Regions from separate parts of the Amaricoccus sp. B4 genome, predicted to be linked through region 2. Evidence: riboswitches for the same ligand, from Rfam matches in the RefSeq annotation. Region 2 holds a riboswitch; each other region holds the start of a gene.
What was found. A riboswitch is a leader RNA that binds a small molecule or an ion and turns the genes downstream of it on or off. The one in region 2 is predicted to bind cobalamin.

Region 1: linked by a shared signal. The riboswitch ahead of ACF66B_RS03130 (TonB-dependent receptor) and the one ahead of ACF66B_RS13680 (energy-coupling factor ABC transporter permease) in region 2 are both predicted to bind cobalamin.
Region 3: linked by a shared signal. The riboswitch ahead of ACF66B_RS18130 (DUF1636 family protein) and the one ahead of ACF66B_RS13680 (energy-coupling factor ABC transporter permease) in region 2 are both predicted to bind cobalamin.

Annotation. Positions count from the first base shown of each region.
Region 1 is NZ_CP171225.1:653,037-658,179, reverse strand. It holds gene ACF66B_RS03130 (TonB-dependent receptor) at 1-1,686, opposite strand, end outside; cobalamin riboswitch at 1,828-2,037, opposite strand; gene ACF66B_RS03125 (NAD-dependent epimerase/dehydratase family protein) at 2,724-3,887, opposite strand; gene ACF66B_RS03120 (VCBS repeat-containing protein) at 4,307-5,143, shown strand, end outside.
Region 2 is NZ_CP171225.1:2,839,013-2,844,155, reverse strand. It holds gene ACF66B_RS13690 (cysteine synthase A) at 1-198, opposite strand, end outside; gene ACF66B_RS13685 (NUDIX domain-containing protein) at 271-1,410, opposite strand; cobalamin riboswitch at 1,748-1,989, shown strand; gene ACF66B_RS13680 (energy-coupling factor ABC transporter permease) at 2,104-2,778, shown strand; gene ACF66B_RS13675 (GNAT family N-acetyltransferase) at 2,881-3,720, shown strand; gene ACF66B_RS13670 (pentapeptide repeat-containing protein) at 4,004-4,993, shown strand; gene ACF66B_RS13665 (peptide chain release factor 3) at 5,136-5,143, shown strand, end outside.
Region 3 is NZ_CP171225.1:3,771,400-3,776,542, reverse strand. It holds gene urtA (urea ABC transporter substrate-binding protein) at 1-3, opposite strand, end outside; gene ACF66B_RS18140 (1-phosphofructokinase family hexose kinase) at 490-1,458, shown strand; gene ACF66B_RS18135 (heavy-metal-associated domain-containing protein) at 1,480-1,683, opposite strand; cobalamin riboswitch at 1,826-2,039, shown strand; gene ACF66B_RS18130 (DUF1636 family protein) at 2,138-2,545, shown strand; gene cobW (cobalamin biosynthesis protein CobW) at 2,551-3,609, shown strand; gene cobN (cobaltochelatase subunit CobN) at 3,623-5,143, shown strand, end outside.

The DNA of each region.
Region 1 (5,143 bases), 1.7 Mb from region 2:
GCTGTCGGTGTAATCGCCCGAGTAGCGGGCTTCGAGCCCGTAGGAGATGCGCTCCATCGCGGTGCCGTCGAGCGAGAGTGAGAGCGCGTGGCGCGGGATGCGGTCGCGATGCGCGCCATCGGCATCGGTGGCGTCGGTATAGGTATAGGCGCCCGAGAGGCTGAGGCTCGGGGCCAGTGCCCAGGAGGCGGAAAGCTCGACGCCGGAGCTCTTCGCCGTGCCGTCGCTCTGCACGTAGCGCCAGAGATCGTAGTCGTACTCGATAAGGTCATCGATCTCGAGCCAGAAGAGCGTCGCCGTCGCCTGGCCCCGGCCGTCGGCGAAGGCCTGTTCGATGCCGATATCGGCGCTGCGGCTGGTTTCGGGATCGAGGTTCGAGTCGCCGGCGAACGGGTCATAGAGCTCGTAGAGCGAGGGCGGGCGGAAGCCGGTTCCGAGGGAGGCGCGCAGCACGGTGGCGCTCGGCAGCAGGTAGGCCGCGGTCAGGCGGCCGGTGGTGTAGCTGCCGAACTCGGAATGGCTGTCGTTGCGGAGGGCGGCATTGACCGTGAGCGCGTTGGTCGGGGCCCAGTCGGCCTGGGCGAAGATGCCGGTGATCGAGCTGTCTTCGCGCGCGCCGTCACTCGGGGTGCTGGTCTCCTGCGACCAGTCGAGGCCGTATTGCAGGCCGACCGCCGCCCCAGCGTCATAAGTGCCGAGATATTCGGCGCGAACGCGGTTGCCGTCGGTCTTGTAGGGGTAGTCGTCGTGGAACTCGCGCTCGACATCGTAGTAGCTGATGGCGAGATGGTGGGTGAGGAGGCTCGCGGGCGGGGCGATGTCCAGCCCGGCGCGGGCACCCCACTGGTCGGATTCGGACCAGTAATCCGCATCGGCATAGGCCGGAAAGCTCATGTCGTAATCCGCCTTCTCGTGCTGCTGGAATGCGGAGGCGAAGATGGTCACCGTGTCGGAGGTCGCGTAGCGGCCGGTGAGGGCGAGGCGGGTGGTCTCGTAGCCGTCGCGCTCTGGATTGCCATCGTCGGCCTCGACGGCGGAGAACCCGTCGGTACGGTAGTGGGTGAGGTTGAGGGCGAATTCACCGCGCTCGTCGCGGCCGGCGAGGCCGAGCTCGCCGCGGAAGGTGTCGAAGCTGCCCCCCTCGAGGGTGTAGCGGGTCTCGAGCCCGTCCTTCGTTGGCCCGGCCGTCGAGATGTCGACAACGCCGGCGACGGCCTGGCCGCCGTAGAGCGCGGACTGGCTGCCGCGGAGCACCTCCATGCGGCCGATGCCGTCGGTGCCGAGGCCGGTGAGCGACGAGGCGACCTGGGGACCGGTCGGATCGGAAATCTCGATCCCGTCGACATAGACGCGCACATACTGCTGCGGTGCGCCGCGGATGGCAAAGCCCGAGGTGGCGCCCGCCGGACCTGCCTGGCTGGTGGTGACGCCGGGCATGGAGGTGAGCTGCTGGAGCACGAAAGGGCGATCGTCGGCGGCGATCTCCGCCTCATCGCGGACGGAGACTGCGGCGCCGGACCGGTCGGCGGGCGTGGCCGTGCGGTTGGGGGTGATGACGATTTCGTCGAGCTCGATCACATCGCCGTCGTCCGCGGCGGCAACCGGACCGGCGGCAAGCGCGGTGGTGGCAAACAGGGCCGCGATCGCGGTCCGGGCGGGTCTATGATGCGGTGCCGTCACTGGCATGTGCGTTCCCTCTGGCCTCGGGGCCTTATCAGGGCGCCCGCTGGAATGTGCGTCCGCTGCCGTCGGGTATGACCCCTCCGCAACGGACCTTGATCCGGATCACCGCTGCGGGGAGCCGCACCTGCACGCGCCCCGCGTGGAGGTTGGGTGACATATCCGGGCAGGTCTCCTGGCTTGCGGGTCGTGGCCCCCTGCGCCCGACCTTCCCGGATTGCTCCAGTGGCCGAATTCCTGGGCGCGGGACTCACCGCTTACAGTTGCGGGGGCAGCTGCGGCTCTGGGGCCTTTCCCCGCACCGCATTCCCTCTTGGCCCACCCCGGAGGGCAGGCACCCGAATTCGTGCCTTTTCCCGTGCGGCCGGTCTTCTGTCAAGATGGCACGCCTCCTGGAGCGGGGAGCGTTGCGTGAGGGCGGGAGCGCCAGCGTATGCCGAAATCCGGTGGACTTTCACGGGCCGCTTCGGTAGCGATCGCCGGGCGTGCGGACGTGGCGAAACTGGCAGACGCGGCAGACTTCAATTGGAGTGCCCGGGCGGGAAACCCCCGGTGCAGAACCGCTCAAAGTCGGGGAAAGCTAACGGGTTGGGAGGCTGGCGCGCCCGCTCTCCCGGCCCCATGCCAATCCCGAGCCAAGCTCTCCTTCGGGGGAGAAGGTGTAGAGACTGGACGGGCGGTGCCTAAGGCTGGAAAGGAGGCTTTCCGGCTATGGTGAAGGGACAGTCCAGACCACGAACGCCCCGGAGAGGGGCGGCTTCGAAAGTCGAAGTGGTACGAAAATCTGCTTCCCGTAAGGGAGTACGGGTTCGAGCCCCGTCGTCCGCACCAGGACGGCTGCGCCCAGCGCAGCCAACCTTTCGGCTTCGGTGTATCCCGGAAGCAGAAAAGGAGCTCCCGAGCGGCCGGAGCGGAAATGTCATCCCGACGCATTTTCAGAGCGTACATGCGTCGCGCCCCCGCGGACCCTCCATGGCATTGGGGCGCAGGGGCGGACGGGCGCATCCAGGGCGCGGGCGGCACCCGGGATGCGGAAGACCTGATTACCAGGTGTGGGTCGGCTCGATCGACGGAATGTCGATTTCGCACTTGAACTGAAGCAGGAAGCCGAGGCCCTGGGCAACGGCGGAATTCAGTTCGGTCGGCGTCAGCACGCTGTCGATATACTTGGTCTCGACGGCATAGTCGTAGGCCGTGCCGTCTTCGAAGCGCGGGTTGTACTTGTCGCGGCAGACCGAGGCCTGAAGGCCGAGCACTTCGGCTTCCGACTGCACGACTTCGGCGAGCTCGTTGATGCTGTACTTGCCGGGGCAGTTGTTGACGATGCGGTGCTGGCCCGCGGCGCCCGGATTATAGGCCAGGCTCTTCAGGATCTCGATGCAGTCCTCGAGCACCATGATGCCGGAGGTCTGCGTGCCGGAACCGTAAACGGTCATCGGCACCCCGGCGATCGCCTGGGTCACGAAGCGGTTCACCACCGTCCCGAAGATCTCGTCATAGTCGAAGCGGGTGCACAGGCGGTCGTCCTGAAGCGTCCGTTCGGTGGCTGCGCCGAAGACGGTCGACTGCATCACGTCGGAGATCTTGAGGTTCCACTTGCGGCAGGCGAGGCCCGCGAAGTTGCCGTCGTTGATCTTGGTGATGTGGTAGAAATCGTCGCTCGCGCGCGGGAAGGGCACCGGAACGGCGGATTCCTTGCCGTTGAGCGAGATCTTGGCGTTGCCTTCCGGGATATCGAGGCCCGGTTTGGCGTAGGCGCCGAAGCTGCCGAGCTTCACGAGATGGCAATCCGGAGCGTGCTCCTTCATGCCCCAGATCACGTTGAGGAAGCCGGCTTCGTTGTTGGTGATCGTTTCCACCGCTTCCTTGACGCCGAGCATCGAATAGGGCGCGGTGCGCTGATGCGCGAGGTGATAAACAACCTCGGGTTTGAACTCGGCAAAGAGCGCCATCACCTGATCGGAATTCGCACAATCGAGTTCGCGGAAGCTCAGGTTGGTCTGACCGGTGACCTCGCGGAAGGCGGCGAGACGCTCTTCCATGCTGCAGATCGGGGAAAGCGACTTCCCGCCGACCTTAGCCGAATTACGCCGGGTCAGGAAATTGTCGACTATCAAAATTTCCTTGTTGGGAAAGGAGTTTGCCAACTCCAATGACAGTGGCCAGCCGATATAGCCGTCACCGCCAAAAACAATGATATCCCCCATCTATCACACCTTTACTCGAGAATAGACTATAACAAATTCTTTACACTAAAAGTTTCCGAATTCAATGATGCAACGCACCTATAGTTAAATTTTTGCGCTTCGAAGTTTTGCACTCATGGGTTGGGAACCTCCACCCTTGCGTGCAAGCTGCTTGCTGCTCGGCGAGCATCCCGACAACATCTATTCCCTGGAGTGAGTATTCCGCGCCCTCGGAATCATCTTAATAGCGTGGGGCGATTATCTGCGCAAGTCGCTTGGTTTCGTAGGGTTGACGGTATGATTCGACCCTGAATCGTCCGGTCTTCCCGCCCGCGGCGGCGGCGCCCGAGTGAGGAATATCTCGCTCCGGCCCCGTGGGGCTTGCCAATGCGCACGAGCGTCGGGAGATTGGCGGCAGGATGGTTCCGGAGGTATGCTGCATGGCACAACGCCCTGTTTTCACAGCGCTCGCGTTTCTGGCTGCGAGCAGTCTGTCAGCGGCCGAGCCGGTCTTCGTCGAGCGCGCGCAGGAGTATCCGTTTGCGCATGTCTACGGGGGTGGATGGGAACATTTCGTTGGTGGCGGGGTGGCGGTGCTCGATTGCGATGGCGATCTCTTCCCGGACGCCTTTGTCGCGGGAGGGGCGAATCCCGCACGCCTCCTGCGCAATCGGACGGCGGCGGCGGGGCGACCGATCCTGTTTGAGGACGCGACAGACGCTGGGCTGGCGGTGCGCGGGGTCACCGGCGCCTGGCCGCTGGATTTCGACAATGATGGCACACTGGATCTCGCGGTGCTCCGGGTCGGGGGGAACCGGCTGCTGAAGGGCGGGCCAGAGTGCACCTTCCGGGATGTGACGGAGGAGCTGGGCTTCATGGCGGGAGAGCGGTGGAGCACCGCGTTTTCGGCAACCTGGGAGCCGGGGCAGCGCCTTCCGACGCTCGCGGTCGGCAACTATGTCGATCGCAGTGTGCCGGAGGGGCCGTTCGGGGCCTGCGACGTGAACGAACTGCACCGGCCGGAGGGCGCGCAGTACGCGACGCCGCTCACGCTTGCGCCCGGATTCTGTCCGCTTTCGATGCTCTTTACCGATTGGGCGCGGCGGGGGCGGCAGGATCTGAGGATCTCGAATGACCGCCATTATTACGTGAAGGGCGGCTACGAGCAGCTCTGGCGGCTCGATCCCGAGCCTCATCCCTACACCGAGGCCGATGGCTGGGCGAAGGTCAGCATCTGGGGCATGGGGATTGCGAGCCGGGATGTGAATGGCGACGGC
Region 2 (5,143 bases):
CGTCCCGCCGGGTTTCAGCGTGCCGCGCGCCTCGGCATCCCGGATGATGTAGAGTGCCGCCCGGTCCTTGACCGACTGGCCGGGGTTCATGAACTCCGCCTTGCCGAGGATCTCGCAGCCGGTTTCTTCGGACGCCCGGCGCAGCCGGATCAGCGGCGTGTTCCCCACGGCCTCTGGCAGATCCCTGACAAGTCTCATAGCACACTCCGATACGCGACGAAGAAGACGGGCGATCCCGGTGGCCCTGATTAGACCGATCGCCCGGCTCCATCAAGCCGCGCTCGAAGCCCCCCAGTCACGGACAAGCTGGCTGCGGTTGGCATCGAGCCAGAGCAGCGAAAGGATGAGCGGGCCGACATTGATCTCTCCCGAGGCGACCGCCTCCATCGCGACCTCGAGCGGCACGACGATCGAACGGATATCCTCGCCCTCCTCGGCAAGTCCGTGCACCCCGCCTGCGCGGGAAAGATCAGCCTCCGCGATGAAGGGGGTCAGGAACTCCGCACAGACACCGGGGGTGGAGTAGTACCCCGGCAGCTGCACGAGCCGGCCGAGCTCGAGCCCGGCCTCCTCGCGCGCCTCGCGCCGCACCGATTCATCGAGCGGCTCGAGCTTGTCGCAACGCCCGGCAATGGGCTCGAGCAGCCAGGGGTTGGTATCGCGCCGCGCATGCGGCCCCGGGCGGAACTGCTCGATGAGCAGCACCGTGCCCTGCACCGGATCGTAGGGCACGACCGTCACACCGTCGCCGCTGACCATCACCGCCCGTTCGATCGGGCCGGAGGCACCGCCATCGAAGCGCCGGTGGCTCACCACATGCTCCTCGACGCCGAAATACTTCGCATACCCGCTCTGAAGGCCGAGAACTTCGACATCCCCGGGTCGCGGTGAGCGGCGCAGAACGGCCGGCAGATCGGTGCTCCGGCCGCGGACACGCGCGAGCGCGCGGAAACAGATCCCATGCAGCAGAGCGGGCATCTCGCCCGGCCGCCGTTCCCCGATATGCCCGGCGATCTCGCGAACGATCTCATGGAGCAGCATCTGCCGTTCGCCGGTCCAGTTGCGCGGCTCGGCGATGCGCGAGGGGCCTGAAGGCGCCTTCTCCCGGACATGGGCCAGGACCACTGCGGGGCCATCCGCGCCATCGACGGGAACCTCCGCCGTCTCGGCACCGAAGGCCGCCATCACGAAGGTCACACGCGCCGCCGCCGCGGCCTCCGCCGTGACGATCACACCCTCCGTAAGGCCGCCCTCCCGCCGGAGCAGGCTGAGCGCCATGCCAGACCTGTCCTCGACAAGAACGTGATCGGGGAGCGTGGCGCGCCGCAGCGAAACCGGCGCCGTGTCATCATCGAAGAGAACATCCAGAATGTCCGGATGCGCGAAAGGTGCCGAAAGAAAGATGTCCAACAATTCAGTACCTCGAACGGGTTCAGGATCGTAGGCACGCCGCGTCGGCGCCATGATGAAATGCCCCGGACCTCCCGAGCATTGTCTTGCACTGCAATATTGCCGCATCTCAAGGTTTCATTCCAGCCCTATATACAACCAATGCTTGCAAGATGGTTGCGGAGCCGGGCCTGCCGGTGAAACCTCGATCAACGGCCGTCGTGGAAAAGGTTGGGGGCGACCCCCCTGCCCGTCAAGTCCGGCCCGGCCTCACGAGCCGTCACGCCGACGTGCCCGGCAAAGCTCCGCCGGTGCTGGATCGCCACGGCTCCACTTCCATCCGCCCTCGCGCCACGCTATGCTGACTGCGCCTGACGGTGCCCAAGTGGCGCGGCAATCATGCTGCGGCACGAGGGTGAAACGGGAAGCCGGTCCAGGGCGCGGAAAATCTCGCGCCCGACTCCGGCGCTGCCCCCGCAACGGTAGGCGAGAGGCGGCGGTTCATGATGCCACTGTGCCCGGTCGGGCATGGGAAGGCGGACCGCCCGGCGGAAACGCCGCTCGCAAGCCCGGAGACCGGCCCGATGGCGTTCGAACTGGCGGCGCGGGGCGCGTCCGGCCGGGCGTCACTGCCCTGTCCCTGCCCTCGTCCGTCCTCTTGCGCAATCCAGGCCGCTGCACGGGGTGTATGCGGCGCACGGAAAGGACAATCAGATGCATATCGAACCCGGCGTGGTGACCGGCGCCAAACTTGCGCTCTCCTACGCGACCGCCACAGGGGCTGGCGCCTGGGTCATCCGGCACGCCATCGCCGAAGCCCGCAGCGAAGGCCTGGGCGCACTGGCGCTGCGCACGGCGGTTTCCGCCGGCCTCGTCTTCGCCTTCTTCGAGATCCTGCCGCATTTCCCGGTCGGCGTTTCGGAAGTGCATTTGATCTTCGGATCGACACTCTTCCTGATTTTCGGCGCCGCGCCCGCCGCGCTCGGCCTTGCCCTCGGCCTGCTGATCCAGGGCCTGTTCTTCGCCCCGTTCGACCTGCCGCAATACGGCATGAACGTGACGACGCTCATCGTGCCGCTGCTGGCTGTACGGGCCGTCGCGCACCGGCTCATCGCCAACGGCACACCCTATGTCGACCTCAAGTATCGCGAGGCGCTTGCCCTTTCCGTCACCTATCAGGGCGGCGTAGTGCTCTGGGTCGGGTTCTGGGCGCTCTACGGCCACGGCCTGGAAGCCTCGAACCTCGCGGCCATCGCGAGCTTTGGCGCCGCCTACATGAGTGTGATCCTGATCGAGCCGCTGGCCGATCTCGGCGTGCTCGCGGCCGCCAAGGCGCTCCACGGCCTGTCGCATTCGCGGCTCGTCCAGACCCGCGTCCACACCGCCTGACGCGTCCCGCGCCGCCCCCGCCCATTTGGGGGCGGCGCCTCCCCCACCTGCATCCTGCCGCCAGACGCGCTATGATCGCCGGGCAGTCTGCGGGAGGCTCCGATGCTGACGATCCGAACCATGACCGAAGCCGATCTCGGCCGTGTCCTCGACTGGGCCGCGCTCGAGGGCTGGAATCCCGGCCGCGACGATGCCCGCACCTTCTTCGCAAGCGACCCCGAGGGCTTCCTGATCGGGGAGATCGGGGGCGAACCGGTGGCGGCGATCTCCGTCGTGCGCCACGCGCCGGAGGTGGGCTTTCTCGGCCTCTACATCTGCCGCCCCGAATGGCGCGGACAGGGCCACGGGCTCGCGCTCTGGCAAGCCGGGATCGCGCGGCGCGCGGGCGCCTCCATCGGCCTCGACGGGGTGGTGGCGCAACAGACGAACTACCGCCGCTCGGGCTTCGCCCTCTCCCACCGCAACATCCGCTTCAGCGGCCCGGCACCGGCACCGGACCCCATCGCCGAGGGCATCCGGCCGATCACACCCGATCTCGTCGCGGCGGTGATCGCATATGACGCGGCGATCGCCGGTTACGCGCGTCCGGCCTATCTCCGCGCCTGGCTCGCCCCCTCCCCCCATCGAACGGCGCTTGTCCTCCTGCGCGGCGCCCGGATCCGCGGCTACGGCGTGCTGCGCGCCTGCCTCGAGGGCAGCAAGATCGGGCCGCTCTTCGCCGACGGCCCCGGCGAGGCCCGCGCCCTCTTCACCGCGCTTGCCCGCCACGCAGGCGACGGCCCCGTCATCCTCGACGTCCCCGAACCCAACGTGGCCGCAACCGCGCTCGCCTGGGACTTCGGCCTCACACCGGGCTTCGAGACCGCCCGCATGTGGCTCGGGCCCCCGCCGCCCGAAGACCCCTCCCGAACCTTCGGCGTCGCGAGCTTCGAGCTGGGGTGAAAGGGGCTGCCATCACTGGCCCTCACTTTCCCCTGGGCAGATTGCACAAAATCCTTACGTAAAATAATCCCGGAACATCTTCGCAAAAACAGTGGAATACGACGGCACCCCCGGATGGCGCCGCCTTTCGCAGCAACGAAGAGGCGTCGTTGAAGGTTGCGGGATCAGCTTGCCCTTTTCGATGTTGTTCCGGGCCCCAATAGCGACGCAACCTTTTGCTTCCGCGCCACAACCTGCCATAGTCCCCGGGCATTCAATCACGCCACCATTCCGAGCCCCACCCATGGCCAATCCCCAGCACCTCGAATGGCTCCTCGAAGGCGTCGAGGCGTGGAACGCACGGCGCGAGCGGGAAGATTTCGTGCCGGGCCTCAGTGGGGCGAAGCTCAGGGGGGCGAAGCTCAGGGGAGCGAACCTCTGGGGGGCGGACCTCAGGGGGGCGGACCTCTGGGGGGCGGACCTCAGGGGGGCGGACCTCTGGGGGGCGGACCTCAGGGGGGCGAACGTGAAATCGGTATACTCCAGCATGGGCACGAACGATGCAGGTGTGCCGGAGTATACCGATTTAAAGAGCACCATCGAGCTAATCCAGGAACAGCTCGACAAAATGGATGGCGACACTGGTGTCATCCTGCCCGAGGGCCTGCACCACCCGGCCCATTGGCCCGATCCGGAAATGCCAGGACAGGCAATCGAGGAAGCCTTCTCGGTTGAAGAGCAGATCGAAACGAGAGGGCAAGATCCGCATCTTCCCGCCACTAGAGGGGTATCTACCAACTTGGTGGTGGCCGTCCGTGCGCGGAGCACCGCAGAAATACGCCAATCCCTGACGGGGACCTACAGCGAAGCCTCAAGCCTCGCGCAATACATGGTGGAGCAGATCCAGCGGGAAATCGCTGCGCATCTTATGGTGCCGGTCCCCAACGATGCAGAGAAGCTATCCGAGTATAACGCCCGACTGAACTTCCTCCGGGAGACACTGGTCGTAGTCGAAAATCTGCACGCACGCCTTCCAGTTGGCAGCGCGCCCGATTTGTCAGAGCAGGACGCCGCGATCCTCAAGGAGAAGCTGATCGCATTGGCAGACAGGCTACAGATCGCGATCAGTTATCTGGACTCACATACCGGGACCTACGGCAACCTGTGGAAATTCGGTATGATCGGGCTGGGGACCTCTCTCCTTGGACTCTTCGGCATTCCCGCCAATCCCGGCGCATTGGTCGCAGCGGGCGTCGTTGGCGCCTCGACTTTCAGGGTTATCTTTTCGAAATAGCTGTCGCTCCGCAGCGTGCGTTGCAGCCAGACCGCCGTAAATACCCCACAAAATCACTATGCATACGCCCTGTGCATGGAATGTGCATGCGTTGCACATGCCCCAGATTGCGCAGGGCCCGCCCCCTCGCTATATCCCCGCCATGCTGGA
Region 3 (5,143 bases), 930 kb from region 2:
CATCCAGAGGTTCCTGTAGCTGTTGCGCATGTCTTCTTCCGTCCTTGCTGACTGCATGTCGAATTGCGCCCGCACATCCCCCCTCAAGGCCTTCTCCCGGCCGGGCCCCATGCGATGCAGCGGGCGAAAACTGCGAAGACACCGGAATTTTGGCAAGGTTATTCGCCCCTCTCAGGGCAGAGTTCGGAGAACAGGCCAATTGTTAGACAGCGTGACTTCGGAACGGCGATTTCTTGTGCATATTATTCACGAGAACGTCATGGCGACCGGCGCCGGCGGCCGGAACGCCCGGAGCGGCGGCGCGGCAGGTTTCCCGCGCTGCGGCAGATTTCGCCGCATTTGCCGCAGCTCGGGGTTTGCGCCGCGGCGCGCCAGCCCCTAGTCTGGCCCCGACCGGCGGGAGACCCACCCCGCCCCCTGCCGGCCCCGGACTGAAAGGCAAGGCCCCCGGCCCCAACGCGCGACCGCGCCCGGAGAGACACGAGATACATGAAGCCCATCGTCACCCTGACGCTGAACCCGTGCGTCGACGGCTCCTGCGAGACCGAGACCGTGCATCCCACCCACAAGATCCGCACCAGCGGCGAGCGCTATGATCCCGGCGGCGGCGGCATCAACGTCGCCCGTGTCATCGCCGAGCTGGGCGGCGCGACGATCCCGATCTATTTCAGCGGCGGCTCGACCGGGGCGCTGCTCGACCAGCTGCTCTCGGGCCTGCCCTTCGAGGCGCACCCGATCCACATCGCCGACCAGACCCGGATCAGCCACGCGGTATACGAGCGCGCCACCGGGCTCGAATACCGCTTCACCCCGGACGGGCCGCGGGTGACGGATGCCGAATGGGCCACCTGCCTCGACGTGATCCGGGGGCTCGATTTCGACTATATCGTCGCGAGCGGCTCCTGCCCGAAGGGGCTGCCGCTCACCTGCTACTGCGAGATCTCCGAGATCGCGCGGCAGAAGGGCGCGCGCTTCGTGCTCGACACCTCGGGCGCGGTCTTCCGCACCACGGTGGCCGCGGGCGGGATCCATCTCGCCAAGCCCAGCCTCGGCGAGCTGCGCGCGCTGCTTGGCCGGCCGCTCGACACCGCCGAGGAGATCGAGGCGGCAGCGCTCGAACTCACGGCCACCGGCAAGGTCGAGTATCTCGCGGTGACCATGGGGCATGACGGCGCGCTGCTCGCGGGCGGCGGCGAGACCTGGTGGCTGCTGCCGCCGGAGGTCAAGGTGACGAGCGCCGTCGGCGCCGGCGACAGCTTTCTCGGCGCGATGCTCTGGGCGCTGTCGCAGGGCCGCGCGCCGGAGGATGCCTTCACCCTCGGCGTCGCGGCCGGCGCCGCGGCGGTCATAACGCCGGGCACCGAGCTCTGCCGCGCGGCGGACATCAACCGCTTCTACGCGCAGCTTCGCGCAAGCCCGGACCGCACGCGGCCCGTGGCCTATTCGATCTCCGGCTGAGGCCGGAGACGGCGGCGCGCCTCAGGCGGGCGCGCCGGCAACCTCGTAGCCTTCCGCCGCGATCGCCGCGGCCACCGCCTCGCGCGCCGCGCCGGTCTCGACGCTGACCCGGCCGGCGGGGCGATCGATCACCACCTCGGCGCCGGGGTCGAGCGCGAGCACCGCCTTGCGGACCGCCGCCTCGCAATGGCCGCAGGTCATGCCCTTCACCTGAAATTCCGTCATTGCTCCGATTCCCTTTCGCAACTGGATCTCCCGCCGGTCTGCACCCTTCCACCATGGGAAGGTCAAGCCCCCCCGGCGCGGGCGGGATGCGGCGGCCGGGCGACGGGGCGGCAAGAGGCCGCTTGACAATGCCGCGCATCCGGCCGCATCTGCGCCTGCTGGTTCCTGTCCCAGGACAGGCGAAGAGGGAATGCGACAGGGGATCTTTTCCCGAAGCGCAGCCGCCCCCGCGACCGTGACCGGAGAGGCGCTCCGATGCCACTGGCCCGATGGGCCGGGAAGGTGGAGCCGCCGCAGGGCCCGAAAGGGCCCCGACTCCGCAAGCCGGGAGACCTGCCAGCACGAAGGACCATGATGCGGACGGGGTGATCCGCGACCGGCCTGGCACGGTGCCCCACCGCTTTGCCCGAGCTGCCGCCTCTCCCCGTTTCGCGCGAGCGAGGGGAATGCGCTTGTGACTGGCACGACGAAAGACCCGGACGACTCCGAAGCCCCGGCCGCGGCGGCCGTGACGCTGGCCGTCTGCACCACCTGCCGCGCGGGCCTGCCCGTGCCGGAGGACGGGCTCGTGCCCGGCGCACGGATGTTTGCCGCGCTTTCGGCGGCGGACCTGCCCGAGGGCGTGCGGCTCCGCGGCGTCGAATGCCTCTCGGCCTGCGCGCGCGGCTGTGCGCTTGCGCTCTGTGCCGACGGGCGCTGGACCTATGTCTACGGCGATCTCGACCCGGAGGCGGATGTCGGCGCCATTCTCGAGGGCGCGGCCGCCTATGCCGCCGCCCCCGACGGCATCGTGCCCTGGCGCGCGCGCCCCGTCATCTTCCGCAAGCAGTCGATCGCCCGTATCCCGCCCCTGGAGACCTGAGCCCCATGTCCACGCTCGAAAAGACCCCCGTCACCGTCATCACCGGCTTTCTCGGAGCGGGCAAGACCACGCTCATCCGCCATCTGATGGCCAATCCGGAGGGGCGCCGGCTCGCCGTTGTCGTCAACGAATTCGGCACGGCCGGCGTCGATGGCGACATCCTGCGGAGCTGCGCCGATGCCGCCTGCCCGGCCGAGAACATCGTCGAGCTGGCCAACGGCTGCATCTGCTGCACCGTGGCCGACGATTTCATCCCGACGATCGAGGCGCTGATGGCGCTGCCGCAGCGGCCCGATCACATCCTGATCGAGACCTCGGGTCTTGCGCTGCCGAAGCCGCTCCTGAAGGCCTTCGACTGGCCGGCGATCCGCTCGCGCATCACCGTCGACGGGGTGATCGCGGTGGCCGATGCCGAGGCGGTGGCGGCGGGCCGCTTCGCGCCCGATCCGGCGGCGGTCGATGCCCAGCGCGCGGCGGACGAGAGCATCGACCACGAGACGCCGCTCTCGGAGGTCTTCGAGGACCAGATCGCCTGCGCCGATATCGTGCTGCTCTCCAAGGCCGATCTCGCCGGGCCAGCGGGGCTCGCCGCGGCGGAGGCCGCGATCCGGGCCGAGCTCGGCCGCGCCCTGCCCGTTCTCGCGATGGAGGAGGGCCGGATCGACGCGCGCGTGATCCTCGGGCTCGGCGCGGCGGCGGAGGACGATCTCGCCGCGCGGCCCTCGCATCACGACGGCGCGGAGGATCACGAGCATGACGATTTCGACTCCGTCGTCATCGACGTGGCCGAGATCGCCGACCCCGAGGCGATTGCCGAGGCGGTGCGTGATCTCGCCCGGAGCCGCAACATCCTGCGGGTGAAGGGCCATGTCGCGGTCGCGGGCAAGCCGATGCGGCTCCTGGTGCAGGCGGTGGGCGCGCGGGTGCGGACCCAGTACGACCGGCCCTGGGGCACGGCGGCGCGACAGGGCCGGCTCGTGGTGATCGCCGAGCACGACGACATCGACGCGGCCGCGATCCGGGCCGATCTCGACCGCGCGCTCGGCGCCGTCGCCGCGGAGTAAGGCAGACGCTCCGATGCACGTCATCTTCCGCGAGAGCCACGGGCTCGAGGATGCAGCGGCGCCGCAGGATCTCGGCCAGGATCCGGCCGAGCTCGTGGTGCTGTCCTTCTCCGACAGCGATCTCGGCGCCTTTGCCGCCGGGTGGCGGCGCGCGGCCGGGAGCCTGCCGGAGCTGAGGCTCGCCAATCTCGCGGCGCTGCGTCATCCGCTCTCGGTCGATACCTATCTCGAGCGGACGGTTGCGGGCGCGCGCGGCGTGCTGGTGCGGCTGATCGGCGGCGAGCCCTACTGGTCCTACGGGCTGCTCCAGCTTCAGGATCTGGCGCGGCGGCGGGGGATCGCGCTCGCGGTGCTGCCCGGTGACGGGCGGGACGATGCGCGGCTCGATGCGCTCTCGACCCTGCCGGTCGCGACGCTGCGCCGCCTGTCGCATCTTTGCGAGGCGGGGGGCGCGGTGGCGGCCCAGGCGGCCCTCGCCCAGCTCGCGCTCGCCGCCGGGCTCTATGCCGGGCCGGTGGCCGGGGCGAAGGCGCTGCCGCCGGCGGGGGAATACCGCCCCGGCACGGGCGTCGTTCCCGCCGGGGCGCCTGCGGCCGGGCGGCCCGGGCGGCCGGTGGTGCCGGTCGTCTTCTACCGCGCCTATCTCGCGGCGGCCGACATGGAGGCGGTGGATGCGCTGATCGCGGCGCTCGAGGCCGAGGGCTTCGATGCGCCCGGCCTCTTTGCCCCCTCGCTCAAGGCGCCCGAGGCGGCGGCGTGGCTGCGCGGGCGGCTGGCGGAGCTCGGGCCCGCGGCGATCCTCAACACCACGGCCTTCTCCGCGCGCGGGGCCGATGGCGCGCCCTCGCCGCTCGAGGCCGGCGACTGCCCGGTGTTCCAGACCGCCTTCGCCACCTCGGAGCGTGCGGCCTGGGAGGCGGGCGCGCGCGGGCTCTCGCCCGCCGATCTCGCGATGCATGTGGTGCTGCCGGAGGTGGACGGGCGGATCTTCGCGGGCGTTGCGAGCTTCAAGGCGCGGGCGGCGCGCGATCCGGTGCTGCAGTTCGCGCCCCTGCGGCATGCCCCCGATCGGGCCCGTGTCGCGGCGATCGCCGGGCGGATCGCGGCCTGGCACCGGCTCGGGGCGGCGGCGCCGGCCGCGCGGCGGCTCGCGCTCGTGCTCTCGACCTATCCCGGCAAGGCGCATCAGATGGCCCATGCGGTGGGGCTCGACGCGCTTGCCTCGGCCGAGGCGCTGATCGGTGATCTCGCGGCGGCGGGCCATGCCACCGCCCCCGGCGCGCCGCTGGCCGACGCGCTCGGGACGGGCGAGATCGCCTGGCCGCTCGCGGAGTACCGCGCGGCGCTCGAGACCCTCCTGCCCGCGCCGCTTCGGGAGGCGCTCGATCTGGCCTGGGGCCCGGCGGAGGCAGACCCGGCGGTCGCGCGCGGCGCCTTCCGGTTCCGCGCGGTGCGCCGCGGCGCCGTGCTCGTCGCGCTCCAGCCCGAGCGGGCGGGGGCCGCGGACCGGGCGGAGAGCTATCACGATCTCTCC